4 regions of the Methylotenera sp. 1P/1 genome follow, and region 3 is predicted to be linked to each of the others. Evidence: predicted binding sites of a transcription regulator. Region 3 holds the regulator's gene; each other region holds the start of a gene.
What was found. Region 3 encodes sigma-54, which starts transcription at its own class of promoters, with help from an activator protein. Its sites were predicted from a motif close to TGGCACNNTTCCTGCT; they were not measured.

Region 1: the regulator sigma-54 is predicted to act here: its motif matches at 1,916-1,931, upstream of A3Q3_RS0101525 (DUF2126 domain-containing protein).
Region 2: the regulator sigma-54 is predicted to act here: its motif matches at 3,522-3,537, upstream of A3Q3_RS0103940 (ammonium transporter).
Region 4: the regulator sigma-54 is predicted to act here: its motif matches at 3,850-3,865, upstream of ppc (phosphoenolpyruvate carboxylase).

Annotation. Positions count from the first base shown of each region.
Region 1 is NZ_ARWC01000001.1:325,803-333,756, forward strand. Features, by position in the region: gene mqo (malate dehydrogenase (quinone)) at 1-834, opposite strand, end outside; gene infA (translation initiation factor IF-1) at 956-1,216, opposite strand; gene A3Q3_RS0101520 (cold-shock protein) at 1,577-1,780, shown strand; gene A3Q3_RS0101525 (DUF2126 domain-containing protein) at 1,979-5,278, shown strand; gene A3Q3_RS0101530 (circularly permuted type 2 ATP-grasp protein) at 5,291-7,843, shown strand; gene A3Q3_RS0101535 (transglutaminase family protein) at 7,846-7,954, shown strand, end outside.
Region 2 is NZ_ARWC01000001.1:838,185-846,138, reverse strand. Features, by position in the region: gene A3Q3_RS0103960 (TonB-dependent siderophore receptor) at 1-1,337, opposite strand, end outside; gene gluQRS (tRNA glutamyl-Q(34) synthetase GluQRS) at 1,447-2,316, opposite strand; gene A3Q3_RS0103950 (DUF3301 domain-containing protein) at 2,319-2,630, opposite strand; gene A3Q3_RS0103945 (hypothetical protein) at 2,743-3,414, shown strand; gene A3Q3_RS0103940 (ammonium transporter) at 3,588-4,778, shown strand; gene A3Q3_RS0103935 (PepSY domain-containing protein) at 5,054-5,578, shown strand; gene ispD (2-C-methyl-D-erythritol 4-phosphate cytidylyltransferase) at 5,717-6,394, shown strand; gene ispF (2-C-methyl-D-erythritol 2,4-cyclodiphosphate synthase) at 6,406-6,891, shown strand; gene A3Q3_RS0103920 (ABC transporter ATP-binding protein) at 6,921-7,954, shown strand, end outside.
Region 3 is NZ_ARWC01000001.1:2,168,117-2,176,070, forward strand. Features, by position in the region: gene A3Q3_RS0110405 (M3 family metallopeptidase) at 1-93, opposite strand, end outside; gene A3Q3_RS0110410 (DUF4870 domain-containing protein) at 229-567, opposite strand; gene ptsP (phosphoenolpyruvate--protein phosphotransferase) at 616-2,364, opposite strand; gene A3Q3_RS0110420 (HPr family phosphocarrier protein) at 2,365-2,634, opposite strand; gene A3Q3_RS0110425 (PTS sugar transporter subunit IIA) at 2,653-3,072, opposite strand; gene rapZ (RNase adapter RapZ) at 3,100-3,963, opposite strand; gene hprK (HPr(Ser) kinase/phosphatase) at 3,964-4,914, opposite strand; gene hpf (ribosome hibernation-promoting factor, HPF/YfiA family) at 4,929-5,273, opposite strand; gene A3Q3_RS0110445 (RNA polymerase factor sigma-54) at 5,446-6,990, opposite strand; gene lptB (LPS export ABC transporter ATP-binding protein) at 7,005-7,727, opposite strand; gene lptA (lipopolysaccharide transport periplasmic protein LptA) at 7,740-7,954, opposite strand, start outside.
Region 4 is NZ_ARWC01000001.1:1,121,759-1,129,712, reverse strand. Features, by position in the region: one part of gene prfB (peptide chain release factor 2) at 2-1,024, shown strand; gene ppc (phosphoenolpyruvate carboxylase) at 1,037-3,814, opposite strand; gene lysS (lysine--tRNA ligase) at 4,076-5,626, shown strand; gene A3Q3_RS0105305 (porin) at 5,808-7,211, shown strand; gene A3Q3_RS0105300 (trypsin-like peptidase domain-containing protein) at 7,555-7,954, shown strand, end outside.

The DNA.
Region 1 (7,954 bases), 1.8 Mb from region 3:
GTGGCAAATCAGCCATTGGCCGCTGACCGGAAACCCACCATAGCCTTTACTTTCGTCAATATTGGCTTTTTGCAGTAAGGGTAATGCACCGCCGCCCGCGCCTAAGAATACGAATTTCGCTTTAACAGTTTGTTTATGTTTTGTTTGCAAATCTTGCAAGTGCACATGCCAGGTATTGTCTTTGGCGCGATTTTTCACTTTGGTCAGGTTGCTGACTTTGGTTTGTTTGAGTAAGGTGAAGCTTGGGCTAGATTGCAGATATCTCACCATATAGCGTGTGAGTGCACCAAAATCAATATCGGCGCCATGTCCAATATAGCTGGCAGCCAGTGATTCGCCATGATGTCTATTGGCCATCATCAATGGCATCCATGCTTGCAGTTGTTCGGGTGTTTCTGAATATTGCATGTCTGCAAACAGATGATGTTGCTTGAGTTGGGCGACCCGTTGGCGTAAAAACGCAATATTCTTTTCACCCCAAACAAAGCTCAAGTGTGGTGTCTTGGTCATAAAGCGGTTGGGTGAGGGGAGTGCGCCTGTTTCTACCAAGTGTGCCCAATATTGCAGTGAAACCTCAAAGGCGGCATTGATATTGAGCGCGCGCTGAATGCCGATGCTGCCATCATCAGCTTGTGGCGTGTAGTTCAGCTCACAATACCCTGCGTGGCCAGTGCCTGCGTTATTCAGTGCATCAGAACTTTCTAAGGCGACATCGGCAAGCTGCTCTACCATAGTGATGGTTAAGCTTGGGTCAAGCGCATGAAAGAGTGTGCCTAAAGTTGCACTCATGATGCCACCACCTACCAACAATATATCTGTTTCTAAATGCGCCACGCGTTCTTTCCAAAGTTAAGAGTTAAGCAAAGCCTCTATTATAATAGTGAGTTATACGCTTTAAAAATAAAAAGCCAGCACGATGGCTGGCAAAAGGTTCTGCTAGGTTTGAACGCAGTTTTTAATATGAGCGTCGTTTTACCGGTGTAAAACTACCTTTGGATTCAATATGTCTAAAGGTAATGCGACCGTTATTGATATCGTAAGGCGATAGTTCTAGCGTGACTTTATCCCCGGCCAAAATGCGGATATGATTTTTCTTCATTTTTCCGCCGGTATACGCAATTAATTTATGTCCGTTTTCTAGTGTGACGCGATAACGTGAGTCGGGTAAAATTTCATCGACCACGCCGTTCATTTCAATCAGCTCTTCTTTAGCCATGTCTGCACTCCAATCTGTAATGAGACCCGTTTTACGCAACAATCTCAGAGGAGCTTGCAAGCAAATTGTAGTGTTTGTTGAGCACTACTTAGGGATATTATGTGAATATGTGCTATATGCACATTCAAAGTGGGCGAAGTATAGACCTGATGCCTCTATATAGCAAATTTGTTGCAATAAGACCATTAATGTGAAGATTATCGCAAAGAGTTAAAATAAAGCTTGACTCGGTTTTATATAGGGCGTACAAGGTGCATTAGGCGTTTTTAAATTTTAATTTGATGAGTCTTGATGACTCTTTTTTTTTGGAAAGTAAAAACTTTCAGGGTGCCTCCCTTTTTAAAGTAAGAAAGTAATATTATGGCAACAGGTATTGTAAAGTGGTTTAATGATGCAAAAGGTTTTGGTTTCATTACTCCTGACGCAGGCGGTGACGATTTATTCGCACATTTCTCAGCTATCGTTGATAGCGGCTACAAAAGTTTGAAAGAAAACGATCGCGTTAGTTTTGACGTGACAGATGGTCCAAAAGGTAAACAAGCTTCTAACATTCAAAAAGCTTAATTCACCTAGAATTCAAACTTGTGAATTCTAAACAATAGAATTCTTAAAAATGGCCCTTATCGGGCCATTTTTTTTACCCATAAGGTTTGCTTGGGCTACACTGACAGTGGTGGTCGCTGTAGTGAATATGCGCTTTGGCATGGTTCCTGCATTGCTATTCATAAAACAATCTTTAAATTAAGCTGTTGAGGGAATGAAGTGGCAATTCGCGTCGCATTACATCATAAAACCAGTTATCAATTTGACCGGCTTGTTAGCCTCTCCCCCCACGAAGTTCGCTTAAAGCCAGCCGCACACGCACGTACGCCCATACTGTCTTATTCCATTACAGTAAATCCGTCGCAACATTTTGTGAATTGGCAGCAAGACCCTTACGGCAATTACATTGCACGGTACGTATTCCCCGAAAAGGTGCGTGCGCTCGATTTTACGGTCGATTTAGTGGCAGACATGACCGTGATTAATCCATTTGATTTCTTTGTAGAAAAGTACGCGGAGCATTTTCCATTTCACTATACAGAGCAACAGGCGTACGAACTTGGTGCATATTTAAAGCCAGAACCTACATCCATTTTACTAACAGAATGGATTACACAAGCTAAACGCGACATTGTGCAACCGGAGTTAGGCATTGCAAATTTCTTGGTGGCACTGAATCAACACTTGCAGCGTGACATTGGTTACTTGGTGCGCATGGAGCCAGGTGTGCAAACGCCAGAAGAAACCTTGACTAAGCGCACTGGCTCCTGCCGTGATAGTGCGTGGCTGCTGGTGCAGATTTTACGCAATTTAGGGTTGGCAGCACGTTTTGTGTCTGGGTACCTCATTCAACTCACTGCTGATATCAAAGCGTTAGATGGCCCCAGTGGTACTACCGTGGACTTTACAGACTTGCATGCTTGGGCCGAAGTGTATGTGCCTGGTGCAGGGTGGATAGGCCTAGATCCTACATCCGGCTTGATGGCGGGCGAGGGACATATTCCTTTGGCGTGTACCGCGGTACCATCTTCTGCTGCGCCGGTAACAGGCTTCACCGATATTGCCGAAGTGACGTTTCAGCATGAAATGACGATTACCCGCATTCACGAAGACCCGCGTGTAACAAAGCCTTATAGCGAGGATGATTGGGCAAAGATCGATCGGCTTGGCAAAAAAGTAGATACTGACCTTAAAAAGCAAGATGTAAGGCTAACGCAGGGCGGTGAGCCTACGTTCGTGTCTATTGATGATATGGATGGCCCAGAGTGGAATACGCTGGCACATGGTGAAAAGAAGCGCGAGTTGGCAGGTAAGCTTGCATTGAAGTTAAAAGCGCATTTTGCCAAAGGAGGTTTGCTACATTATGGGCAAGGCAAATGGTATCCAGGTGAACCGTTGCCACGCTGGGCCATTAATATGTATTGGCGTGTAGATGGCAAGCCTATTTGGCGTGATGCTAGTTTATTCTCCGAGGAAGGCGTAGCAGATGGCTACACCGCTAAAGAAGCAGAGCTCTTTGCGCGGCACTTGGCCATGGAGTTACATTTTCCACAGGCGTGCTTGATTCCCGCCTATGAAGATGTATTGTCGCAAATTAATTTTGAGCAAAACCTGCCCGAAAACATTGATCCGCTAGAAGCGAATTTGAAAGACAGTGAAGAGCGTCGTCGCTTAGCGCGATTGTTAGAAACTGATTTAGGTGCGGTGGTTGGTTTTGTCATGCCGATTAAGCCAGTTGACACTAAAAAGGCAGGGGAATGGCTCACCAGTAAATGGCCGCTCAAACGTGAGCATCTGTATTTGCTTAGTGGGGACTCTCCAATGGGTTTGCGCTTGCCGTTAAGCTCTTTGCCATGGAAGCTACCCAAGGAGATGGAAGCGGAGTTTCCGCTGGATACGTTTGTTGAGCTAGCGTCTTTGGCGGAATATGAGGCAAGCAGTCTTAAACCAACAGTCAGTGTTAAGCATCAATCTGCAAAGCCACTCCCCAAAGAAGTGATTCATACTGCACTTTGTGTGCAAGTACGTGCAGGCCGGTTGTATGTATTTATGCCACCAGTCACACGTTTGGAAGACTATTTGGCGTTGGCTACTGCAGTAGAGAATACAGCGGCCAAACTGAAATTGAAACTGTGGATTGAAGGCTATACGCCGCCACGTGATGCGCGTATCCAAGTATTAAGTGTGACGCCAGACCCCGGTGTCATTGAGGTGAATATTCATCCTTCTGCCAATTGGCAAGAGCTGGTGGATAAAATGACGGTGCTATACGAAGAGGCTAGGCTCGCGCGATTGGGCACCGAGAAATTTATGTTAGATGGCCGCCATACAGGTACAGGTGGCGGTAATCATGCCACATTGGGTGGCGTAACCGCTGCGGATAGCCCGATGTTAAGGCGCCCGGATGTACTCAAAAGCTTGATTACTTACTGGCAAAACCACCCAGCGCTGTCTTATTTATTCTCGGGTACTTTTATTGGTCCAACCAGCCAATCACCACGCGTAGATGAAGCCAGAGATGATAATTTATATGAGCTTTCCATTGCATTTCAGCAAATGGATAAGGTATTGCCAGACATGGCCGAAAGTGAAAAGCCTTGGCTAGTAGACCGTTTATTACGCAACTTATTGGTGGACTTAACCGGCAATACGCATCGCGCCGAATTTTCGATTGATAAACTCTATTCGCCTGATGGGCCCACTGGGCGCTTGGGTTTGGTTGAGTTTCGTGCATTTGAAATGCCACCGCATGCACGCATGAGCTTGCTGCAAAGCTTGTTGCTGCGTGCATTGGTAGCAAGGTTTTGGAAAGAACCTTATCAAGGTAAGTTGATTCACTGGGGCACAGAGCTGCATGATCGTTGGATGTTGCCGCACTTTGTTGCGCAAGATATGGCCGATGTCGTGGCGGATTTACGCGCATTTGGCTACAAGTTTGAAAAACACTGGTTTGATCCTTTTGTGGAGTTTAGATTTCCGCGCTATGGCACGGTGGCTTATCATGGTATTGAGCTGGAGCTACGGCAAGCCATTGAGCCTTGGAATGTGCTGGGCGAGGAAATGAGTGGTGGTGGTACCGCGCGTTATGTGGATTCGTCAGTAGAGCGTATGCAACTGCGTGTGCGTGGCATGACCGATGGTCGCCATATCGTCACCTGTAATGGTCGCCCGCTGCCGTTACAACCTACTGGCATTGCCGGGGAATTTGTGGCGGGTGTTCGCTTCCGTGCCTGGCGTCCGTGGTCAGCCCTGCATCCAACCATTGATGTACAAGCGCCACTGGTATTTGATTTGGTGGATACTTGGAGTGGTCGCGCAATTGGTGGTTGTACTTATCATGTATCGCATCCTGGTGGGCGTAATTATGCGAGTTTTCCAGTGAATGCAAATGAAGCAGAGGCAAGACGCTTTACTCGGTTTTGGGGGCATGGGCATACGCCGGGTAAAATGACAGTAGCGCAGGAGCCAAGGAATCCGCGTTTTCCATTTACACTAGACCTTAGATGGCAAGCCCATTAAACTGTTTGGGTTATGCAATCAATTCTTTATCAAATTCCGTGTCAGGTTGATCACTACAACGAGCTGTTAGACGCTAACGGCTTGCCGCATCCGCATTGGCAAGCACTGATAGAAACCTTGGCGAATGAGCCGGCATCACAGATGCGCCATCGCGTTGAGGCGATTCAGCGCCAAGTACGCGACAACGGCGTGACTTACAATGTATATGCGGATACCAATGGGCTACAACGCCCTTGGGATTTAGATGCGCTGCCGTTTATTTTACCGCATGAAGAATGGGCACACATTGCGGCTGCTGTTGCCCAACGTGCCACATTACTTAATCAGGTGTTATTAGATATTTACGGCGCACAACAGACCTTGAGCGAAGGTTTACTGCCTTCTGCCTTGGTGCATGGGCACGCAGGTTTTTTACGGCCCTGCCATGGCGTGCAGCATGAAGACAATATTGCCTTGCATTTATATGCAGTGGATATTGCGCGCGCGCCCAATGGCCAATGGTGGGTGGTGTCTGACCGTACGCAAGCACCTACTGGCGCTGGCTATGCGCTGGAAAATCGCACCATTATTTCTAGCGCGTTTCCGGATCTATTCCGTGATTTAAATATTCAGCGTTTAAGTGGCTTTTTTACCAGCATGCGCGACAGTCTATCGCACTGGGGGCGGCTGTGCGCGCAAAAGCAAAGCGTGGTGCACCCAGAAATTTTATCGCTGAGCGAAGGCGAGCAACCACTAATTGTCATACTGACGCCAGGCCCTTATAACGAAACCTACCATGAGCAATCCTATTTGGCTGGTTATCTGGGTTTTCCGCTGGTGCAGGGCAGTGATTTAACTGTACGTAATGGCATTGTCTGGCTTAAAACTATTTCTGGGCTGAAAGCTGTACACGTGATTTTACGGCGCTTGGATGATGATTTTTGTGATCCTTTGGAACTGAATGCTGACTCGCTACTTGGGGTGGCGGGGTTGGCACAAGCTACTAGGCAAGGCCACGTGGTGATTGCCAATTCCTTGGGCTCCAACATTTTACAATCCGGCGCATTGTTAGGGTTTTTGCCTAAGCTGTGTGAGCGCTTTCTGGGGGAATCGCTGAAGATGCCTTCCGTGGCGACTTGGTGGTGCGGGGAGCCCAGCGCATTGGAGACAGTGATTGCCAACCTGCATGAACTGGTCATTAAGCCTGCGTTTCCACAAATCAATCAGCATCCCATCTTTGGTGAAGATTTAACTGCCGAAGGGCTCGATGCCTTGATTGAGAAGTTGCGCGAAAATCCACAGAATTATATTGCACAAGAGCAGGTCAAGATCTCGCAAGCGCCTGCTTGGAGCGCACATCATAAGCCTAATCTAAACTCGTTGGCGATTGGCTTACGGGTGTATGCCTGTGCAACGCCCAATGGCTACGCGATTATGCCGGGTGGGCTGGCACGTATTGCCAGTGGCAAAGACGAGCGCGTGATTACCATGCAACGTGGCGGTACCAGCAAAGATACTTGGATTACATCTCCCACAGCAACCTATTACAGCAGTTTGTTGCGTCGCACTATGTCGAGCAGGGATTTGGTGCGTGGCAATACCTATCTTTCCAGCCGCATGGTGGAGAATCTGTTTTGGTTTGGCCGCTACACTATACGTAATGGGCACACCACACGGTTGATTCGCATTGCGATTCAATTCTTAATGGAGTTTTCTGGTGAGCATCGCCCCATTGAGTGGACGACGTTGCGTAGTGTGTGTATGTGGTACGGCTTGATTCCTGATGCAGATGTAGACAGTGATCAGGACACCTCCACAATTGAGCCGGATGACTTGAGCGATGAAGAGATTGAACGCCAGCTTATACACGCTGTGTTCTCAAGTAAAGACCATAGCTTGCAAAGCAGCATACAACAGTTTTTTCAACTGGCGTTTAATATACGTGAGCGTTTATCTGGCGATAACTGGCGCATTATCAATCAAATGTCGCAACGTTTTACGCATAGCAAGCATATGCCCACGCTGACAGAGACATTAGAGCATTTGAATGAGACCTCGGCTTCTTTGGTCACGTTGTCTGGTTTTACATTGGATGGCATGACACGAGACCAAGGTTGGCGATTTATGTCCTTGGGCAGGCGTATTGAACGCTTACAATTTTTGTGCGTACTGCTCCAGCACGCATTGACCATGCCGCCTGAGAGCAATCTAGATTGGTTGCTTGAGCTGACCGATAGCATTGTGACCTATCGTGCGCGTTATTCTGCACAGCCAGAATGGTTGCCTGTTTTGGATTTATTGTTGATGGATGAACACAATCCAAATGCCATGATTTTCCAACTGAAAGGCATGGTCAAATACCTCGCAGAAGTGTCTGCCAACTATGGTGGTGGGGCGCATGAAGCTGTATTTATAGAGCGATTAGAAAGTTTGAAAGCATTGGACCCGGATTTAGCGCTTTACCATGGCAGCTCCACGCTACTGATTTGGCTCAATGATACGTATAAGAAAAGCATTGATATCTCAGACCAGCTTAATTTGCGCTTTTTTAGCTATAGCGGATTGCCCGCCATGGAGCGCTATTAATCATGCGTTATCACGTATTACATGAGACCGAATATCACTACGACAGCGTAGTCACGCTATCGCAGCAGATGCTGCATATGACACCGCGTAACAGCAACGCGCAGTATTGCG
Region 2 (7,954 bases), 1.3 Mb from region 3:
ACGCTCACATCACTTTTTCTGTTGGTTGCCAAAGCGGAAAAAGAGGCAGAAGGCAGATATGGATTGCTTGCGGAAACTACAGTCGCAATATTGGTTGAGCCCACTGTTGGTTGAAAACGTTTGCTCGTTGTATCTTGTTTTGCCAACTCCATACCGAATAACAGTTTGTGTTCAACAGAGCCTGTTTTTGCATTGTATGTTAAGTCAGTTTGGTTGATGATGTTTTCACGATCTGTCTCATCAAGGTAAGCACCAAATTGAACAGTACCGGCGTTGGTCACGGAGTTTCTGGCAAACACGTTTTGATAATATTTATTGTAGTTGGCGTAGCGTGTACTATTTTTAACGCTGATGCCGTTATCAAAAGCATGTTCTATGGATGCATTGAAAGCGACCGTTTCAGTTTCAGTAGGGCTTAGATGGGCATTCCCAAAAAATGTGTCGTAGTCACCGATTTTATAAGGGCGATTTTTCAATGTTGAGTTGCCAGGACCATTCACTGAAGGTACACCACGGTCTGCCACACGTTTGTCTTTAAAATACTCCATGCCAACGATGATTTTTGTATTTTCATCCGGGCGTATCGTCACGGTTGGCGTCACACCAAAACGCTCTAAATTCACGCCATCACGATAAGAGTCTGAATTCTCATACATAGCATTTATGCGGAAAGCGATTTCATCATTGAAGGCTTGGCCATAATCACCGGTAATACGTTTTTGGTTATACGCGCCGTAACTAGCAGTCAATTCACTAATCGGTGTCCAGCCAGCTTGCTTACTCACGCGATTAATTGCGCCGCCTGCACCACCACGTCCAAATGCCATGCCATTGGGGCCTTTTAACACCTCTAAGCGGTCTATATTGTAAAAGTCGCGGTAAGTTTGCACATCATCACGCAAGCCATCTAAGAAAAAATCGCCAGTCGTGGCATTGCCACGGAAGATCAATGCATCACGGTTACCTTCGCCTTGAGCTGCTTGCACACCCGGCACATATTGCACGGCTTGTGAAATGCTTTGAATCGATTGATCTTGAATTAAATCTTGTGGAATCACGGTAATGGATTGGGGTGTATCACGTAATTCCGTATCTGTTCTAGTAGAAGCAGAACTTTTTTTGGCGTTGTAGCCTTGTACTGGTTTTGTGTCGTTATCTTTTTTAGCTGACACTGTAATTGTGTCTAGTTCTATGACATCTTCTGCTAAGGCTGTGTTGGCAATAAATGAACATAGGGTAGATGCGACCACAAAGTGAATGTTGTTGTATAAAGCATTATTCAGCTTTTTAAGTTGAAAGTTTGGTGTAGCTTCAGAAGCGTTAGCGCTTTGTATCATTGACAATCCTAACAATTAATTGATTTTTTTTACAATTTTTAGAATGGTAATAAAAATGAGAATAATTATCAATAATATAGCTAGCTAAATGTTAGTGTGCTAAATATTATTAGGCGGTGATTTTGTGAATATCCCAATGTGCAATGGCCCATGCCCAAATAGTCGCAAGCGTGGCGTTGTGTAGCGAGGCTGGAGGAGTTTGTTTCAGAAAGGCGAGCGCATTGAGTAGTTGCGTGCTGGCATCGTTGGCTAGTATGGCAGGTGCTAATGTCTGTTTACTCAGTTTCTCGCCATCAGCATTCATCACAATCGGGATATGCGCATAGTTTAGCGTAGGCAACTGCAGCAACTGTTGCAGATAGCGTTGCCTAGATGTGGAGTACAGCAAATCTGCACCACGTACCACGTGTGTTACACCCTGCATTGCATCGTCTACCACTACCGCCAACTGATAAGCAAACAAGCCATCTGCACGTTTTAAAACAAAGTCACCAACATCTGTCGCAAGCTGCTGATGGAGTGCACCTTGAATACTGTCATGAAAGTCATCTACAAAATCTTGTGTTTTTACACGCCAAGCCACAGGTGCTTGTGACTTAATGGGGTGATGCAAGCAAGTGCCCGGGTAAATAAAGCCTTCTATACCTTGGCGGGTGGACGAGTCTGCAATCTCCTTACGGGTACATGTACATGGATACACCCAAGTTTGGAGCTGTTGTAGCGCTATTGCATAATGCGCAGTTTGCTTGCTTTGGTAGATGACTTCGCCATCCCAACTGAATCCGTAGGCTTCTAGGCAATGGAGTATGTCTTGTGCTGCGCCTTTCACTTCCCTTGGTTTATCCAAGTCTTCAATGCGCACCAACCATTGCCCTTGGTTGGCTCTGGCATCGCAGTAGCTAGCGACCGCAGCTACCAATGAACCAAAATGCAAAGGCCCGGTGGGAGAGGGGGCAAAGCGGCCCACATAAGACGACATGGTTATTGAAGTGTTTGCAGGTATGGGGGAATATCCCAACTATGTAAGTGTTTGCCAAGCAGCTGTAACGTGCATTGCATGCGCTCAGCACCGTTGGCGTTGAGCTCAAAGGCATATACGCGCAAAAATTGAGCATGGCCATGCGCATCACGCGCGATGCTGATTTTGGTGCAAGCGACGGTTTCGTCTAGTAGTTGTAGTTGAAACCGTTGCGCTAACGTATGGCCATATTGAATCGCAGCCTCACGCTTTGCAATGGTATCTAGCCAAAACCAGGCGCAGCCAATTAATATAAGTAATAGAGCAATTTCCAAGAGAATCCCTGCATGATAATGTTGATATGGGTATAGACAGCGGCAAGAATATATTTGAATATTTGCCCACTTGAATTATATTAGCTAACAATCCTCAAATTATCATCAAAAAATGAATAAAACGCGCGAAGATGATGCAATAGCTGCTTATTTTAAGCTGTTAAGAAGTAAAGGTGGTGATGATAAAAGCATCTCTCAGCGAGAGCTATTCTTGTCACAATTGACGCCTTATCTTGCAGGAAAAGAACTTGCCGGCACTGTCTATCGAGAGTCATTAGAACAGCTGATGGAAGGGCAGGCAGCAGCAGACTGGCCAGCCAATCTCGTGATTGCACGTGAGTTTTATCCTTTCTGGATGGCAGATATCAGAGCCATTAGCCAATTGAATTCAGAAGGCGGGTTTGATTTACACCCGGTAGATTGGATGCCTGCTGAAGTTTCTTTGGCTGACTTATGGAAGAATATCGACCAGGAAAAATTTTCCACGGCAGAAAGCTGGGCCATTAAATCCTACCTCAAAGCGCTCACCGATGAGGTGGCGGATGCTGAAACGATTGATGTCCGTATCAAATTTGCCAAAATATTAATAGTACGCCTGCGCGATGCGCCATTGACCGAAAAAAACGCATACCGTATCGCGGTAGATGCAACGACACCTTTGTTTGAGCTTAAGAAAACGCGACAACTGTTTTTGGTCGTCGTGCGAGAGTTCTATAACTTCTGGTCTGGCAATCCGGATGCTAGAGACCATGTGCTCAAAGTCAGTAAAGTGAGTATCTTGTAATCAAATATATGCACATATTTTGTGCAATGCACAGTGCATAGCACTTTTTTTGTGCAAATTATAAACCCCCGTAATAAATAGTCTTTAAAAATCAATACACTGCCTTTTGGCGTGCATTTTGCTTTCTGTCATGCAAATAAAAATAATCCATATAACGATTTAAGGAGATAGTCATGGAGGGATTGGTGACAGCCAACGACGTATTATTTGTGTTATTAGGGGCCATTATGGTGCTTGCCATGCATGCTGGCTTTGCATTTTTAGAGGTAGGCACCGTACGTAGTAAAAACCAGGTCAATGCCTTGGTCAAGATCATGGTAGATTTTTCTATTTCTACCATTGCCTATTTTTTTATTGGCTATAGCGTGGCGTATGGTGTCAGCTTTTATAGTGGCGCTGAGGTATTGGCAGCTAAAAATGGTTACGATTTAGTGAAGTTTTTCTTTTTGCTCACATTCGCTGCAGCGATTCCTGCAATTGTCTCTGGCGGGATTGCCGAACGCGCTAAATTCAACCCACAAATTGCAGCCACTTTCTTGGTTGTGGGTTTTGTCTATCCTTTCTTTGAAGGCATTGCTTGGAATAAGCATTACGGTATTCAAGATTGGCTATTAGCAAACTTTGGTGCCAATTTTCATGATTTTGCCGGCTCTGTCGTGGTGCATGCCATGGGTGGCTGGATTGCGCTGGCTGCAGTGATTTTGTTGGGCGCGCGTACTGGGCGTTATGCCAAAGATGGTCGCTTACATGCGTATCCGCCATCTAACATTCCATTTTTAGCATTGGGTGCTTGGATTTTAACAGTAGGCTGGTTTGGCTTTAATGTGATGTCTGCGCAGGCGGTACAAGGTATTTCCGGCTTGGTTGCAGTCAATTCGCTGATGGCACTGGTGGGCGGCACATTGGCTGCATTGGTTTTAGGTAAGAATGACCCGGGTTTTGTGCACAATGGCCCATTAGCTGGCTTGGTAGCGGTGTGCGCAGGCTCCGATATTATGCATCCGTTGGGCGCTTTGGCCACAGGCTTGGTGGCTGGCGCCTTGTTTGTATGGGCATTTACGCTAACACAAAATCGCCTCAAAATTGATGATGTACTCGGTGTGTGGCCATTACACGGTTTATGTGGCGCTTGGGGTGGTTTGGCAGCTGGTATTTTTGGTGCCAAAGCATTGGGCGGCTTAGGCGGCGTAAGTTTTGCCTCGCAAGCGGCGGGCACATTGCTAGGTGTCACAGTTGCAGTGATTGGCGGGATTGTTGTGTATGGGTCACTCAAAAAGTTTGTCGGCATTCGGATGGATGCGGAAGCTGAATTTGATGGTGCAGACTTAAGTATCCATAAAATTCCTGCACGCTCAGAGGATTAATTGCAGTATAGATATATTGCAATATGCATTGATCTGTTTCTAAAAAGCCCGCAATCGCGGGCTTTTTTGTTGACCTCATGAAGTTGGCATAGGTAAGACAATTTTTACATAATGTACGTTGGTGGTGCTTTTAGTACATTTTTAGCTCTATTTTTTGGCTATATATAACCAAATATGTAAAAAAAATGTAAAAGAATCAATTACCTATTGAACTTTTAAATGCTGGTCTCATACTATATAGGCAAGTTTTTTGTAAAATCCTAGAGGAGAGAAATATGTTACGTTTAACACTCGGTGCTGCAGTATTGGCGGCTGCATTTGCTACCACTGCCAACGCTGGTCATGAGACATTTACCCCAAAAAGCTATGATAGTTTAGGTAAGTGCTTAAAAGCAGCGCTGACTAAACATGATGGCAAAGTTGTCAAAGTAGAATACAAATCTGAGAAAAAAGCAGGCGTGTATGAGTTTGATATTGAAACACCTGACGGTAAAGCCTGGGATATTGAGTGCAATGCTAAAACAGGCAAAATAACTGAAATCGAAGAAGAAGTAAAAGCGGATGATGCAAAATTCACAGCTCTAGCTAAAGTATCAGAAGCAGATGCGAAAGCCACTGCATTGGCAGCACATCCAGGCAAAGTAGTAGAAGTAGAGTATGAGTTAGAGCCAGATGGTAAAGCTTCTTACGAGTTTGATATTTTGGAAGCGGATGGTGAGGAGATTAAAGTAGAAGTAGACGCAACAACAGGTAAAATTGTTGAAGTTAGCTATGAAAACTATCAAATTGGCCAAGAGTAATTGCAAGTTGGCCTAGAGTAATTTCTAGTGAGTAATTAAAAAAGGCGCCTAGAGCGCCTTTTTTAATACGTATCAATTACATTGTCACACGATTGGTTATTCCAGTCTTATTGCTTAGGCTGCATGTTAAAATGTGGCATGACAAAATTTCATGCCATTATTCCTGCAGCGGGAAGCGGCGCTCGCATGGGTGCAGAGGTTCCAAAACAATACTTGAAGCTCAATGGTAAGCCATTGATTCAGCATGTGATTCATACCTTTGAGCAATCTGCATCTATTCAGTCAGTACATGTGCTGCTAAGCCCCAATGATCGTTATTGGGCAGCATTGGACATCTCATTGGGTTCAAAAACGACTTTACACACATGTGGTGGTACAACGCGGGCCGAGACTGTGTTAAATGGTTTAAATGCAATCAAGTCAATTGAAGATACGGATTGGGTGTTGGTGCACGATGCAGCAAGACCTGGCCTCAACCAAGCAATGTTAAACCTATTGATTGAGAGCTTGGGAGACGATGAAGTGGGTGGGTTACTCGCTTTGCCTCTGGCGGATACCTTGAAGTTAGCTGACGCGACACAACGTGCGCAAAAAACTATCCCACGCGAGCAACTTTGGCAAGCACAAACACCTCAAATGTTTAAATTGGCAATTTTAAGAGATGCTTTAGCCAGTTTTCATGGCGTGCCTACTGATGAAGCACAAGCCATTGAATCGATTGGACTACAGCCTAAATTGGTACGTGGCGCATTACGGAATTTAAAAGTCACTTATCCCGAAGATCTCACTGTGCTTAATGCATTAATAACTGAGTGAAAATAACCCAAATGAATATCCCTTTTAGAGTTGGGCACGGTTTTGACGTGCATGCCTTAGTGGTGGGTCGCCCCTGCATTATCGGTGGCGTGAATATTCCGTACGAGCGTGGATTAGATGGCCACTCTGATGCAGATGTCTTATTGCACGCGATCTGCGATGCGTTGCTGGGAGCAGCAGCATTAGGTGACATCGGAAAACACTTTCCCCCTAGTGATGTGCGCTACAAAGGCATTGATTCACGTAATCTGCTCAGGCATGTTGTGGCTTTGTTGCATAGTCATAGCTATGTGGTCGGCAATGTTGATGCCACAGTGATTTGTGAGGCGCCTAGGCTTAGCCAACATACGGCACAAATGCAGCAACATATTGCCGAGGATTGTGCGATTGCTATCCAGCAAGTCAACATCAAAGCCACCACGACAGAAAAGTTAGGCTTTACCGGCCGTGGTGAAGGGATTGCTGCAGAAGCCGTGTGTTTGATCGCGTTGAAATAACCCATTCCCAAATAATTAAGTGTAAGTATATGTTTCGTTGGTTTGAAAATCTCGTCAACCCGTTCCCTGAGCAGGTCATCAGTACACCGCCCAAGCAGTTTTGGGCGTTTGTATGGTCATGCACGCAAGGTATGCGGCCGTTTATTTTGGGCATGACGTTGCTCACCGCCTTGATTGGCGCGTTTGAAGCATTGCTATTCGCCATGATGGGTAAGGTGGTAGATACGTTAAGCCATATCGCCCCCAAAGATTTATGGCATCAGCACTTGCACGATTTGTTAGTATTAGCCGGTATTTTGTTATTTAGTACCGCGGTGATCTGGATACAGACTTTACTCAAGCATCAAACCTTAGCGGGCAACTTTCCCATGCGCTTGCGTTGGAGTTTCCATCGTTTGATGTTAGGCCAAAGCATGAGTTTTTACCAAGACGAATTTGCCGGGCGCGTTTCCGCCAAAGTTATGCAGACTGCACTAGCAGTGCGCGACGTTTGGTTTATCGTCTCCGATATTATGGTCTACGTCGTCATTTATTTTGTCACCATTGTGACGGTAGTAGGCGGCTTTAGCTTGCTGATTGTGTGGCCATTTTTGATTTGGCTGGCATTGTATATAGGCGCGCTCACTTATTTCATTCCACGTCTGGCTAAGGTCTCACAACGGCAGGCCGATGCGCGCGCGTTGATGACCGGACGCATTACTGATGCGTACACCAATATCAGTACCGTCAAATTATTCTCACATGCAGGGCGAGAAGCAAACTATGCAAAATCCGCCATGGATGAGTTTTTAAGTACGGTAAAAAAACAGATGCAAATGGTCAGTAGTGTGGAGACCATTAACCATTTCTTAAACATGCTGCTGATTATCGGCTGTGGCGGTATGGCGTTGTGGCTGTGGACGCAAGGAAAAGTAGGCATGGGCGCAGTCGCTGCAATCACCGCTATGTGTTTACGTTTGAATGGAATCTCCCATTGGGTGATGTGGGAGATGACCTCACTGTACGAGCAGATCGGGACGGTACAGGATGGCATCAATACACTTTCAGCCATGCATAAAGTGCA
Region 3 (7,954 bases):
CAGGCTTTCAATGGCCGGGCTAATGTGTTCAGGTTTCACTTCATTGAATTTAGGTAAACCAGAAAAATCGAGTAATGGGTTGGCAGTCGTCACGTTGTTTCCTTAAAACGCTATATGTATCAGTAGATGGTGATTATCGCCTAAACGTTCTGCGCGTTGGATTGAAGTTTTTAATCGCGCCAATCAATTTTTATTATCAGGGCGACTAAAAACGGATTGGGCTTGCGGCTAATTCATCAAACGTAAGCAGAATGGGTAGCGATAAGTTTCACCCTTACTACTAGAGATGGCGGCAACAATGCAAAAAACAATATTCAATAACCAGATAATGCCCATTAAGACAAAGCCAATCAGTATTATCGCCAATATGCCTGCTACAAACTGAGCAATCAAAACCGTAATTTGGAAATTCAGCGCTTCTTTGGCTTGATCTGCAATAAATGCGTTGTCATCTTTTTTGAGTGCCCATACCAGCAAGCCTGGGATAAATGAGAATACGGTACCGCCCAGATGGGTGATGGTGGCAATGTTTTTGTCGTCATTATTGGGGATAGTAATTTCTGCCATGGATGTCTCCTGTGCGATAAAAATAAAAGCGTGCTTAATTGACAGACGTTAGAACTCGGCGTGCAGTTCCATCACTTGTAACTCAATCTTTTCGATTTCTCTTAAATTCAGTAATTTCTTTACCTGCTTATTCAGGCGTTCAATTTGGCTATGCAAGATTTGCTGCTTCACACTCAAAATATTGGAAGGGTGCATAGAAAGCTGGCGCATGCCCATGCCAATCAGTAGCCGAGTCAGTTTGATATCACCCGCCATTTCGCCACAGATTGAGAGGCCGATGTTGTATTTTTCGGCAGCTTGAATCGTCATTTGGATGAGTTTAAGCACAGCCGGATGCAATGGATTATATAAATGTGCCACGGCGTCATCGGTACGGTCGATGGCCAATGTGTACTGAATCAGGTCGTTGGTACCAATCGATAGAAAATCCAGTTCTCTGGCAAACGCATCGGCATTAATAGCAGCTGCAGGCACTTCAATCATGCCGCCGAGCGTGATTTGCTCATTAAACGGCGTGCCTTCTTTGCGCAGAGACTCTTTTGCACGTTCAAGCAGTATTTTGCTTTGGCGTAGCTCAGTCAAGTTAGAGAGCATGGGAATCAATATCTTAATATTGCCATAGTGCGAAGCGCGTAATAGCGCGCGGAACTGGGTATGAAATACTTGTGGCTCAGACAAACAGAAACGTACAGCACGCAAGCCAAGTGCAGGGTTTGCACAGTTAGAAACGGTGTCCGGGTTCATCTGTTTATCTGCACCCAGGTCCAGTGTACGGATCGTCACCGGCATGCCTTGCATGGCTTCTGCCACATGCTTGTAGGCAGTAAATTGCTCTTCCTCGTCCGGCATTTCGCGACGGTTCATAAACAAAAACTCGGTACGGTATAAGCCAATGCCAGTAGCGCCAGATGCTTTGACGGTAATCACGTCCTCCGGTACTTCAATATTGGCATACAGATCAATACCAGTGCCGTCCATGGTCACCGCTTTGGTGGATTTGATGCGTTGTAATTTTTGTTGCTCAAGCTGCCACTGGTCTTGCTTGAGTTCGTATTCCGCCAGTATTTCTTTGCTCGGGCTGACGATGACAACACCTAAGGTGCCATCGACAATGATGATTTCACCATCGTTAATCAGATCACGTGCGCGTTGCAGCGCTACAATGGATGGGATGTTCAGGCTACGTGCCAAAATGGCGGTATGCGAGGTAACGCCGCCTACATCGGTAATAAAAGCAGCAAATTGGTGTTGCTTAAATTGAATGGCATCTGCCGGTGAAATATCATGTGCTACTAAAATAGTCGCATTTTCCTGCTGTTGCTTTTCTTTGCTCTGGCTAGGCGATTGGCTAGGGTGACCCAACAATACCTTGATAATGCGCTCAACTACTTGCACCACATCGTGTTTACGTTCACGTAAGTACGCGTCTTCGATGGCATCAAATTGCTCAACAATGTCATCCATTTGTTGTTTGATGGCCCATTCCGCGTTGCATTGCTCGTTACGGATAATGTCTTTGGGCGCTTCGGACAGGGATTTGTCATTGAGCATGGCCAAGTGTGTGCTGATGAATGCGGCCAACTCTGCCGGTGCATTTTTGGGTAACTGCGCGCGCACCTGCTCTAAATCGTGCTTAACTGTTTGAATAGCTTCGCTAAAGCGTTTAATCTCATCGTCGATCAGATTGGGTGTGAGCTGATAGTGCACCACTTCCAGCAGTGCGTTGGAAACCAAATGAGCGCGACCAATCGCTATCCCACTGGAAACACCAACACCGTGTATGCTAAAGCTAGGCAATTACTCACCCTCTCCAAAGTAGTTGTTAATCAATGTTTTAATGGCGTTAATCGCTGCCACTTCATCCTCACCATTGGCTTCAATTTGAATAATAGTCCCTTTAGCCGCTGCAAGCATCATCACGCCCATGATGCTTTTTGCATTTACACGGCGGCCATTTTTTTCTACCCATACTTCGCTTTTAAATTGGCTGGCGGTTTGGGTAAATTTGGTAGAGGCGCGCGCATGCAGGCCAAGTTTGTTAATAATCTCTATGGATTCTTTGATCATAAATGCATGTTTTCTTGGTTATGTTTTTGGTTGGGTAAGATGGTTACAGCCTTCTTTAGTAAAGTGCACAACGCCTTCTCGTCCGCCTGAAATGGCTTTGTCTATGCACACTTCTAAAGACTCTTGCCGGTAGTTCAGTACGCGCACTAGCATCGGTAGGTTAACCCCAGCTACGCCAGCCACGCCTTCTTGGTTGACCAATTTGGTGACCATATTGCAAGGTGTTGCGCCGTAAATATCAGACAATACCAATACGCCTTGGCCTTCATCCAGCTTGGTTACCATGGCTTGCGCCGTGAAAAATAATGAGGATGGGTCATCCTGTATGGAAACCGCAAGGTATTCAAGTTGATGAGGGCGTTTGCCCATCACATGGCTTGCGCATTGAATTAAACTCTCACCTAGTGAGCCGTGCGCAATAATCAAAATTCCAATCATGTTGCAGCCTTCAAAAAAATATTTCCGTTAACTGAGCTCACGATGGCGCACGATGACTTTGTACTCTTGCTTAAAGTGTGCGCTGAGTTGCTCTACAAAATAGACCGAACGATGCTGACCACCGGTGCAACCAATACCAATCGTGAGATAGCTGCGATTGTCCTGATTAAAGCTAGGTAGCCATTTTTCTAAATATTGCTGAATATCGCCTAACATATCAACCACCATGCGTTCTTTTTCAAGAAATGCCTGAATTGGTTTATCTTTTCCGGTCAGTGGTCTTAATTCCGGATCGTAATGCGGATTGGGTAAGCTGCGTACGTCAAACACAAAATCCGCATCCAGCGGAATGCCGTGCTTAAACCCAAATGAAACAAACAGCACCACCACACTATTGTTGATGTCGCTGTTGGGCTCGGCAATCCAATCACGGATATGGTTGCGTAGCGCATTGGCACTTAAGCTGCTGGTGTCGATATGGTGACCCAAACTGGCGAGGCCCGCCAATAACTCACGTTCTTCCAGAATGCTTTCTGCAAGCGTTGCTTTTTCATTGCTGAGAGGGTGTTTGCGTCTGGTTTCAGAAAAGCGCTTTACCAAGCTTTCTAAGGTGGAGTCTAAATACAAGACGCTGACGTCGATGCCCTCGGATTTCAACTGTGTAATGGCGTTGGGTAACGCTTTTAATGCGGCGCTGCGGCTATCAATGCTGATCGCCACTTTCACTTTCTTGTTGGCTTTGCGCAGGCTGTCAGTATCTAAATGTTGCGCGATTTGTGGCAGCAAGGTTGCAGGTAAATTATCAATGCAATAAAACCCGCTGTCTTCGAGCACGCGCAAAGCGATGGTTTTGCCGGAGCCAGATAGCCCAGTGACAATAATCAGTTGCATTTATGATTTCTTGCTTTCTTTTAGCATGATTTGCTTTTGACGCTTGGTAAATTGCTGCGTTGCATTAATACCGCGTAATAATAGCATGTGATTGCGCACGGCTACCTCCACCAAAACCGCAATGTTGCGGCCTGCCGCAATGGGAATCACCACTTTGCTGATATCTACTTCCAATACGCGCTCATACTGTGTTTTAGCATTTAGGCGGTCTAGCGCAAGTGGGTTAAGCGTATCAGCCAATTCCAATTGAATCATCAAATCTAAGGGCTTGGTAGGCTTGACTGCATTATCGCCAAATAATGCCCGAATATTGAGTATGCCTAAACCGCGTACTTCTAAAAAGTCTTGCAACAGTTCTGGGCAGCGACCTTCTACCCGCTCTGGGGAAATACGATAAAAATCTACAATGTCATCGGCCACTAAGCGATGCCCGCGCGAGATCAATTCGAGCGCTAACTCGCTCTTACCAATGGCAGCATTGCCTTTAATCAGTACACCAAAGCCTTGCACCTCCATAAACACGCCGTGCAAGCTGGTCGATTCTGCGGTCGCAATGGCCAAATAGTGGCCGAGCAACTCCATCAACTGTGGGCTGGGCAGGGGGGAGGTGAACAGCGGAGTTTGCGAGCGATCAGCCGCTTTTAATAATTCCTCTGGCGCTTTTTCGCCATTGGCCACTATCACGGCGGCAAGGTCAGTCGCAAATAAATTACTGACCGCCTGTTGCATGGCAATTATGCTGAGATTGTGTAAATAGTCCATCTCAGCACAGCCTAATACCTGTACCCGGTTAGGGTGCACAAAATTTAAGTGGCCAACAAGTGCTAGGGATGGTTTGGTAACAGTACCGGAGGTGAGTATTTTATTGCCGCCTTCAAGCCCTGCTACCCATTGTAGTTTGAGCTTGCGGCGGATTTGTGTGAATAGCTCGTCAACGTTAATTTGAGCCATAGATTAAAGAAAGATTAATTAGGAAGCTGGTGTTGGTCAACATTCTGATGTTTCACAGCACCATTGGTTTTGTGATGATCGCCATGTTTCTCTTTGTGTTTTACCACTTGACGGTCCAGTTTGTCCGTCAGCATATCAATGGCGCTATACATATTCTCATCGGCACAAGCAGCGTGTAGATCGTTGCCTGGTACATGCAGTGTAGCCTCAACCTTTTGGGCGAGCTTTTCTACAGACATCGTAACCTTTACATCAATCACATGATCGAAGTGATTGCTGATTCGCGTGAGTTTACTTTGCACGTACTCACGTAACGCAGGTGTAATTTCTAAGTGATGCCCAGTTAATTGTAAATTCATGACTTGCTCCTTTTTGAAATTGCTCCAAGAAGAAAAAGCATCTCGGAACAATTTCAGTTTACTACTTTGGCGTTGGCTTGCAACTATCCAATTGCACTATTCGGTAAGAAAATTTCCTGTATGGGAATTTAGTTGAGGGAAACTTGCGCTAAATCAAATCGTTAGCGTGACCCTACAGTGATTTCCTCAAATTTGCAGGCGGGATATTGAGCGATTCACGATATTTGGCAATGGTACGGCGTGCCACCACAATGCCTTGGTTGGCCAGCGTATCCGTAATTTGATTGTCGGAAAGCGGTTTTCTGGGGTTTTCTTCGGCCACCATCTGTTTAATCAACGCACGAATCGCAGTGGCAGAACACGTGCCGCCCACATCAGTCGCTACCGAGCTACCAAAGAAATATTTAAGCTCATATACACCACGTGGAGTGAGCATATACTTATGCGTAGTCACGCGTGAAATGGTGGATTCATGCAATTCTAACTCTTCAGCAATCTCGCGCAGCACCAATGGGCGCATGGCAATATCACCATGCTCAAAAAAGTTGCGTTGTCTATCTACAATAGCTTGCGAAACGCGCAAAATAGTAGAGAAGCGCTGCTGAATGTTTTTAATCATCCATTTGGCTTCTTGCATTTGGCTCTGTAAATATTGCCCGGAATTTTCGCGGTTGCGTTTTAAAATATCCGCATATAGTTGGTTAATACGTAATTTTGGAATAACGCCATCATTCAGTGTGGCGACCCAAATGCCTTTGATCTTCTTCACAATCACATCATGTTGAATGTAATGATCGTGCGACAAAGTCACAAATTGGCTACCCGGTTTTGGGTTTTGTTGTTTGATAAGCGTCTGCGCGCCTTTTAAGGTAGCTTCATCGCAACTCAGTAGTTTGCGCAGCTTGCCAAAATCTTTGTTAGCCAATACCGGTAAATGGTCTTGAATAATGGCGATGGCTTGTTTCAGGTAGGGCGTGTCTGCATCTAGTGCATTGAGTTGCAAATACAGGCACTCTTGCAAGTTACGTGCACCTACGCCAATAGGATCCAAGTTTTGAATCAGCTTGAGCACCGTTTCAAGCTCAAGCATATCAATTTCAAGCTCGAGCGGCAGGCTATCTGCCAGCTCATCTAGCGACTGCTCAAAGTAACCATCATCATTGATACAATCAATCATAATAGAGACCAGCGTTTGGTCACGTTCAGACAGCGGCACTAATTTCAGTTGACCCACAAGGTGATCGCGCAGGCTGATGCTAACGGTGTCTTGTCTGGTAAAGTCGCCGTCATCATCGTCCGAATTGTTTTGGCGTCCACCTTCATCCCAGTTGCTGGTGCTGCCGTACTCATCAAATTCATCTTCAAACTCAGGTGCTGAGAACTCTTCTGAAGTGGGCGCTAACTCATCGTCACGTTCAGCCGTGCTCTCAGCAGGCGCGCTAATTTCAGAGGTGGTGGCGTTATCAAATACATTGGCATCTTGCTCTTGCTCAGAAGCTTCGCTAGAGGCCTGGCTGTTATCAGCGCTGGGGGCTTCTGCACTGCCGCCACCATCGTCATCACCATCGACTAACTCCAACAATGGGTTGTCTTGTAAGATGGTTTCTAGCTCTTGGTTGAGCTCCAGTGTAGACAGCTGCAATAACCGGATGGATTGTTGCAGCTGCGGGGTGAGCGCTAAGTTTTGAGAGATGCGGAGTTGTAAGTTTTGTTTCATAGCATTCAAAGTGGTTAAAGTCTAAAGTCCCGGCCTAAATACACTTCGCGTACGGCTTCATCTTTTACAATTTCATCTGGGCTACCTGAGGCAAATACAGTCCCATCGTTCACAATATAGGCACGATCACAAATGCCTAAAGTCTCACGCACATTGTGGTCTGTAATGAGAATGCCAATATTTTTACTGCTTAAAAAGCGGATAATTTTCTGAATATCCAGTACCGCAATCGGGTCAATCCCGGCAAATGGTTCATCTAACAAAATAAAGCTTGGGTTGGTGGCTAGGCAACGTGCAATTTCTACACGTCTGCGTTCACCGCCAGACAAGCTGACGGCCATGCTGTTGCGAATATGCACAATGTGCAGTTCTTGCAATAGAGATTCTAATTGTGCCTCGCGCTCTTCTTCGGTTAGGTCTTGCAGCTCTAGCACCGCCATGATGTTCTCAGTGACGGTCATTTTTCTGAAAATAGAAGGTTCTTGCGGCAAATAAGACAGCCCCATGCGCGCACGGCTATGGATAGGCAGGCGGCTTAAATCTTTGTTGTTCAGCAAAATCCGGCCAGCATCTAACGGCACTAATCCTACCATCATATAAAAGCTGGTGGTTTTGCCGGCGCCATTGGGGCCAAGTAAGCCGATGATTTCACCGCTTTGGATGTTTAACGAAATATCTTGCACTACGGTACGCGTGCTATACGATTTTCTTAAATTTTCGACGATTAATTCACTCATAAATACTCAATACTATTGATTCTCTTCTTTAGGTTGCAACCCAAGCTGAAGTGTCTTGTTGAGTCTTAAGTTATTCACTGGTACTGTGTTCGTGCTATTTTTTGCAGGGGCCGTGGCCGCAGGTTGTTTGTTTTTGGGTTGAATAATGGCTTTAACACGCCCAGTATTGCCGCCTTCGGTGTTGGATTTTACCCCGCCAATCACTTCTGCATATTCGGCATTGGCGT
Region 4 (7,954 bases), 1.0 Mb from region 3:
TGACTTTGAAACAAAGTCACAGCGCCTAGAAGAGGTCAACGGTTTATTAGAGGATCCGAAAGTTTGGGATGACGCGCAAAAAGCGCAAAAACTAGGGAAAGAAAAGCGCGAGCTAGAGCTGGTAGTCAATACGCTCAATAGCGTGGAGCAAGGCATTCAGGATAGCCGCGATTTGTTTGATATGGCGCGTGAAGAAAATGATGACGAGACGCTGCTCAGCGTAGATGCAGACTCGTTAGCAGTGGAGCAACGTATTGCGGAGATGGAGTTCCGCCGCATGTTTTCTGGCCCCATGGATGCTAATAATTGCTTTATTGAGTTTCAATCAGGTTCCGGCGGTACCGAGGCGCAAGATTGGGCTGCGATGTTACTGCGTATGTATTTGCGTTATTGCGAACGCAAAGGTTTTAAAGTGGAAGTGCTGGAAGAATCAGAGGGCGATGTGGCAGGCATTAAAGGCGCATCTATTAAAGTCTCTGGCGATTATGCTTACGGCACCTTGCGTACCGAAAATGGTGTGCATCGCTTAGTGCGTAAATCTCCATTTGACTCAAACGCCAAGCGCCATACCAGTTTTGCCAGCGTGCAAATATTCCCAGAAGTCGATGATTCGATCGAGATCGATATCAACCCTGCCGATTTGCGCATTGATACCTATCGTGCCAGTGGTGCCGGTGGCCAGCACATCAATAAGACAGACTCTGCAGTCCGTATCACGCATTTGCCGACCAACACGGTAGTGCAATGTCAGAATGACCGTTCACAGCATCGCAACCGCGAAGAGGCGATGAATATGCTGAAAGGTGCTTTGTATAACTTGGAGTTAAACAAACGTAACGAAGAGAAACAGGCGCTGGAAGACGCTAAAACTGACATCGGCTGGGGACATCAAATTAGAAGTTATGTGTTAGACCAAGGTCGTATTAAAGATTTGCGAACCAATGTTGAGATTGGCAATACGCAAGGCGTACTGGATGGCGACCTAGACCCCTTTATACAAGTGAGTTTGAAGCAGGGCGTATAACACTAACCTGTCTTAGCCTGTATTTCTTAAGCCTGCTGCAATGCCATTAATGGTGAGGTGGATAGAGAGCTTGAGCTTCTCATCCGTGTCGCCTTGACGATGGCGCTGAATCAATTCCACCTGTAGATGATTGAGTGGATCTAAGTAAGGCAGACGGTTGCGAATAGAGTTAGCCAAGGTGGGATTGCTACTCAAGCGCTCAGTGGTACCTTGTAGCAAATTCACCGCATCTGTGGTCAGCTGATATTCATGTGCTATCCGGCTAAAAATACTTTCACGTAATGCTTTATCCTCTACCAGATGCGCGTAATGTCTGGCCACCACCAAATCAGTTTTGGCCAGCACCATGTCTACATTGGCAATCAGGGTTTTAAACAGCGGCCAATAGGTCAACATCTCTTTCAGCGTTTGAATGCGCGTTTCTTGTCCAGATTCATCGCTATGAATGTATTGGTGAATAGCACTGCCCAAGCCAAACCAGCCCGGTAATAGTAACCGACATTGCCCCCAAGAGAAGCCCCATGGAATTGCGCGTAAGTCTTCAATTCTGCGGGTAGATTTACGCGCGGCAGGACGGCTACCCAGATTCAGCTCGGCAATTTCAGAAATCGGTGTTGCTGCAAAAAAATAGTCGGCAAAACCAGGGGTTTCGTACACTAGGCTGCGGTAGCTGGTCATGGCGGTGGTGGATAGCGCTTCCATCACACCCTCAAACGCACGCCTTTTCTGTACCTCTAAATCATCTAGCGGAAACAAGCTCGCATCAATGGTGGCGGCAATTAAGGTTTCTAAATGTTGTCTGCCCACCTTAGGGTCTGCATATTTATTGGCAATGATTTCACCTTGCTCGGTCAGTCGAATTTGCCCATCCACCGTGCCATGTGGCTGTGCCATGATGGCTTGATAAGTTGGACCGCCACCGCGACCAACAGTACCGCCGCGTCCATGGAACAGACGGAGCTTAATCTTGGCTTGGCTGAATAGTTCGACTAAGGAAATCTCAGCTTTGTAGAGCTCCCAGTTAGAAGTTAAGAAGCCACCGTCTTTATTGCTGTCAGAATAACCCAGCATGATTTCTTGTTCGTTGCCTTGATAACGCAATACATGGCGTATGCCCAGCAAACTGAGCCATTGCCCCATGATGAGTGGTGCATGACGCAAGTCGGCAATGGTTTCAAATAGCGGCACAATATTTAAATCTACTTGAATCTTTTGTGAGCCCCAAATGCCACGCAGCATGCCGCTCTCTTTTTGGAGCAGCGCTACTTCTAGTAAATCAGAAAGTGTTTCTGTATGCGAAATAATGTATTGGCGAATGGCGCGCTGACCGTAGCGTTTGCGAATCTCGCGGGCTTGGTTCAATACACCAATTTCGGTGTGCACCAATTCTGAGTATTGTTGAAATGCTGAAAACAGCAAGCGTGGCTGCTTCAGCTCATCTAACAGTGTTTTGACTTTTTCGTCTTCAGTCAGCTCATCGTAATTAAAGTCATAGCCGGCTTTATGAAACAACTCTTTAATCACGGCCTCATGCACGTCAGAAGACTGGCGGATATCAATGGTCGCTAAATGAAAGCCGAAAGTTTCAATGGCTTTGGTCATTTTGCCTAAACGAGCATAGACCAACTTTTCGCCTTTGTTGGCTTTCAGAGAGTTCGTCAGTATCGCCAGCTCCGCCAATAGTGCATCGGCATCTGGGTAAGGTGCAACATTGGTGGGTACGTCCTTAAATTCTACCTGCGGTGCTAGCTGCTGAGCGGTGACCAATAGTTTGTCAAATATGCCATTGATCGCCAATCGGTAAGGCTCATCCAGACGATGCGGTGATTGGTCTCGTGAACGGACGGCCAGTGCCTGTACGGCCTCGTCAATGTTAATTAAGCGAGATGAAATGGCAAGCTCACGTCGCAGCGCATCAAACTCTTTGACGTAGTGTTTAAACACAGCAGCCGTTTGTAAATGGATGGCTTGTAGCAGTGTGGTGCCATTGACAAAAGGATTGCCGTCACGGTCGCCGCCAATCCAGCTGCCCATGTTGAGAAAGCTAGGCAAGGTGTAATTGGCATTGGTACCTGATTTGTAGAGAGTGTTTAATTCACGTTCCAAATCTTGCAGAATTTCAGGAATCACCTTGAGAAAAGTGGTCTCGTAATAGCTCAGCGCATTCTCAATTTCGTTGACCACAGTGAGTTTAGAAAAGCGCAGGATTCTAGTTTGCCAGAGCGAGCAAATAGCGCCTTCTATCAATAAATGGTTCCGTTCTAACTCTTTCTTTGAAAGTAGTGAGCCACGTTCGGCCAGCAAAAATGCCAATGTGTGCTCAATATCTAAAATGCTTTTACGTTGCACCTCGGTCGGGTGTGCCGTTAACACTGGCGAAACCAGCGCATCTTTAAAAAATGAATCAATGGTGTCAAACGGGAGTTGGTGTTGGGTAATTTTATCCACGGAATGTGCCAACATGCCCGGGCTTAGGTTGTCTTCATTCAGGCGAGTCAGTTGCTGGGTGTATAGATCCTCTGCAATATTCACCAAATGTTTAAAGTAGCTAAATGCACGCACCACGCAAATGGTTTGCTCGGGCGTCAGGTCTTTCAGGTATTTTTCTAATTGCAGCGAGGCGTACTGGTCATTTTCACGATGAAACTTCACTGCGGACTTACGAATGTTCTCAATTAAATCAAACTTATCTTCGCCTTCTTTCTGCATAATCACTTGGCCGAGTACACGCCCAAGATAGCGAATGTTTTCTTTGAGTTGCTGGTTTTGTTTTGTGAACAGGTTAGTCATAACATTGCACGGAATAAGCGTAATGCTTATTACTAAGCAACAACTGCACCAATCAATTTACATTCTATAAATCAATCATTTACATATTTAATGGGCATGAAAAATCCATTGGTTTGCCCCAGCAATAGCAACATTGCACATTTATAGTGCCGCATGGCTAAGTCGCATTGGTCGTACGCAATAAAAAGCAATCAATGTTAGAATACGCGCTTATTTGCGCCAAGTTTAACGCGCTAACCTAAACAGTGTTGAGACCCTTTCATGAGTGAACCAGTAACTTCTGACGAAAACAAAATGCCGCTAGTTGAAAGCAATTTAGCAGATGAAAATCATGTGATTGCCGAGCGTCGCGAAAAATTAAAAACCATGCGCAGTGAAGCGCAGGCGAGCCAAACAGCGGTGTTCCCCAATGATTTCAAGCCTCAACACAAAGCCAATCAGTTGCATGCGCAGTACGATAGCTTTGATAAGGAAACGTTGGACCCGCAAGCTATTCCAGCCACTGTCGCCGGCAGAATGATGCTCAAACGTGTGATGGGTAAAGCCAGCTTTGCTACTATTCAAGATGCCACCGGTCGTATTCAATTGTATGTAGCACGTGATGATGTTGGTGAGGAGTTATACGAGCGCTTTAAACATTGGGATTTAGGCGACATCATGGGGGCTACTGGTCGTTTGTTTAAGACCAAAACAGGCGAGCTTTCCATTCACGTGACAGCGATTCAACTGCTCACTAAATCTTTGCGTCCGCTACCAGAGAAGTTTCATGGCTTGCAAGATCAGGAAATCAAGTACCGCCAGCGCTATGTGGATTTGATTACCAGCGAAGAAACGCGTGAGACATTTAAAGCGCGTAGCAAAGTGGTGTCTGCTATTCGCAACTTTATGATTCAAAACGAGTTTTTAGAAGTAGAAACACCGATGTTGCATCCGATTCCTGGCGGCGCGTCGGCTAAGCCTTTTATTACGCATCACAACGCGTTGGACATGCAAATGTTTATGCGTATTGCGCCTGAGTTGTATTTAAAACGTTTAGTGGTGGGTGGGTTTGAGCGCGTATTTGAAATCAACCGTAACTTCCGTAATGAAGGCTTAAGCGTCCGCCATAATCCAGAATTCACCATGATGGAGTTTTACGCAGCGTATACCGACTATCAATGGTTGATGGACTTTACCGAGCAATGTATTCGCGCTGCGGCCATTGCGGCACGCGGTACAGCGGTATTAAGCTATGACGGCAAAGAGGTCGATTTAAGCAAGCCGTTTGAGCGGTTGACCATCGTCGGCGCAATTCAAAAATATGCACCGCAATACACGCTAGAGCAATTAAATGACACAGCATTTTTACGTGCGGAAATATTAAAACACGGTACAAAACCGTTTGACCATGCCGGTTTGGGCGCGCTGCAATTAGCATTGTTTGAAGCAACCGCGGAAAGCCAATTGTGGCAGCCGACGTATATTATTGACTACCCGGTAGAAGTATCGCCACTGGCAAGAGCCTCAGATAAAAATCCAGACATTACCGAGCGTTTTGAGCTATTTATTACTGGGCGCGAAATGGCCAATGGCTTTAGCGAGTTGAATGATGCAGAAGACCAAGCAGCACGTTTCCATGCGCAGATGAAAGCAAAAGAAGCCGGAGATGCAGAAGCCATGTATTACGATGCGGACTTTATTCGTGCCTTGGAATATGGCATGCCACCTACGGGCGGCTGTGGTATTGGCATAGACCGCTTAGTCATGCTGATTACCGATAGCCCAAGTATTCGTGATGTGATTTTATTCCCGCATATGCGCGCGGAAAGTTAAGTAATCCCTTAATTTTTTGACTGCGTAGTAAGAACAAAAGCCGATGCATCATAGTGCATCGGCTTTTTTGTTGTAAATGTGCAAAACTAGTCCGTTGATTAGCTCTTTGTCATCAATTTGTCATATTGCCCCCTCAAAATGCGTTCATCAAAAATTGATCGTTAATCAGAGGGGAATCTGAATGAATTTGAAGTTACGCGGCATGGTAGCAATCGCGCTGGCAAGTACATCGTTGATGAGCGTGAATGCGCTTGCTGACTCCACTAGTGACTTAGTACAAGCCTTGGTGAGTAAAGGCGTCTTGACGGAAGAGGAAGGCGCTTTATTAACCAAAGGCCGTGCTGAAGAGATGAGTGTCCAAAAAACAAAAGAAAAGAAAAACTGGACTAGTCATGTGAATATTCGCGGTTATGTACAAACACGCGCGACCAAAATGCTGGGCGGTGATGAAGGTGTTAACTTATGGTCAGACCGCTCTGTGGGGGATGACCGCTCATTAGGTGGTGCAGATAAAAACTTATTGATCCGTCGTGCGCGCGTGATTATCTATGGCGATTATGGCGATCACTTAAGTTACTATATTCAGCCAGACCTTGCCAGCAGCCCACAGGGTGCGTCAGGTGGCGGTTTCAATTATGCACAATTGCGTGACGCATACGGCGATATTAATATTGATGCAACCAAAGTGCACCGTGTCCGTGTTGGTCAATCCAAAGTGCCTTTCGGCTTTGAAAACTTACAATCAAGTTCAAACCGTTTAACACCAGACCGTAACGATGCATTGAATAGTGCGGTCAAAGATGAACGTGACTTGGGTGTGTTCTACTACTATACCCCGCAAAACATTCAAGCCTTGTTTGAAGAAATTGGCAAGCAAGGACTTAAACACTCAGGCAACTACGGTATGTTGGGTGGTGGTTTCTACAATGGTCAAGGTGCTAACGCGCGTGATACCAATGATAACTACCACTTTGTAGCACGTGCCACTTATCCTTGGAAAACGGAATCTGGTCAGATTTATGAAGCAAGTATTCAGGGCTACCATGGTCAGTATGTACCATCGACAGGTACTTATAACAGAAATGCGATTGGTGCTACATCTGGAAGTACGCCAACCATTGAAGGTGGTGCGGCTGGTAGATACCGCAACGGCTTTACGGATGAGCGTGTAGGCGTGAGCTTTATCATGTATCCACAACCATTTGGTTTACAAGCTGAATGGAACTGGGGTAAAACACCAGGCTTAGATATTACGCAAAACCGCATTGAAGAAAAGAGTCTCAATGGTGGTTATGTGATGGCGATGTATAAAATTGATAACTGGAATAACTGGGGTACGTTTATTCCTTTTGTTAAATGGCAATACTTTGATGGCTTTAACAAAGCTGAGACCAATGCACCTGAAAACCATGTGAATGATTGGGAAGCTGGCGTTGAGTGGCAAATTGCACCAGAAGTTGAAATTAGTGCTGAATACCACAAAATGAAACGTACGAATCTTGTGAACGGTAACACTGCCAATAGAAAAGATTACGAAACGTTTGATGCTGATGCATTACGTGTGCAGTTGCAATATAACTTCTAAGCAAATTTAAATAGTTGTATCTCCTCAAGGCCGCTACTTAGCGGCCTTTTTATGCGTATTGGCAATTCATACCCATGCACCAATTCAGCATTTACCTTGCACTGAAAATGTGCATAACTGCTTGATTCAATACTTAATATTTTCCAATGCCTAACTGTTAAATTCCACCTAAGTGGCTTCAATAGGCGCATCCCAGCCATATGGGTGAATATGGTTTCAAGTTGGAACACTTATTGCAAAACTAACGTTAAAAGCAACATTGTTTGTACTACATCACTAAACCTGACATTTGGCCTGACATTTGAAAAACGAAGTCAGATTTGGTTGCAGATAGGGAAGCGCAATGATGAAACGTTACTTGGGTACACTAAATATACTACTGTTATTGCTATGTGCAGCAGGTAGTGCATGGGCCAAGCCAGCAGATGATATGGTGCGTGCGTTGAATGCTAGCGTGTTGCGTGTGACTGTTAATTTACCTAATGGTAAGCAAGGTTTAGGCTCTGCAGTGGTCATTGCCAAAAACGAAGTGATTACGAATTGCCACGTAGTGACTGATGCTACCGATGTGTCTGTGATTGTGAATGGTGAGCCACATGCTGCTACCGCAATCAAAGCAGATTGGCATCATGATTTGTGCATGCTGACTGTAGACAATCTAGATGCACCTGTTGTCAACATGGGTGCCAGCAAAACATTAGAATACGAATCTTCACTGTTTACTATCGGCTATCCGGACGAAA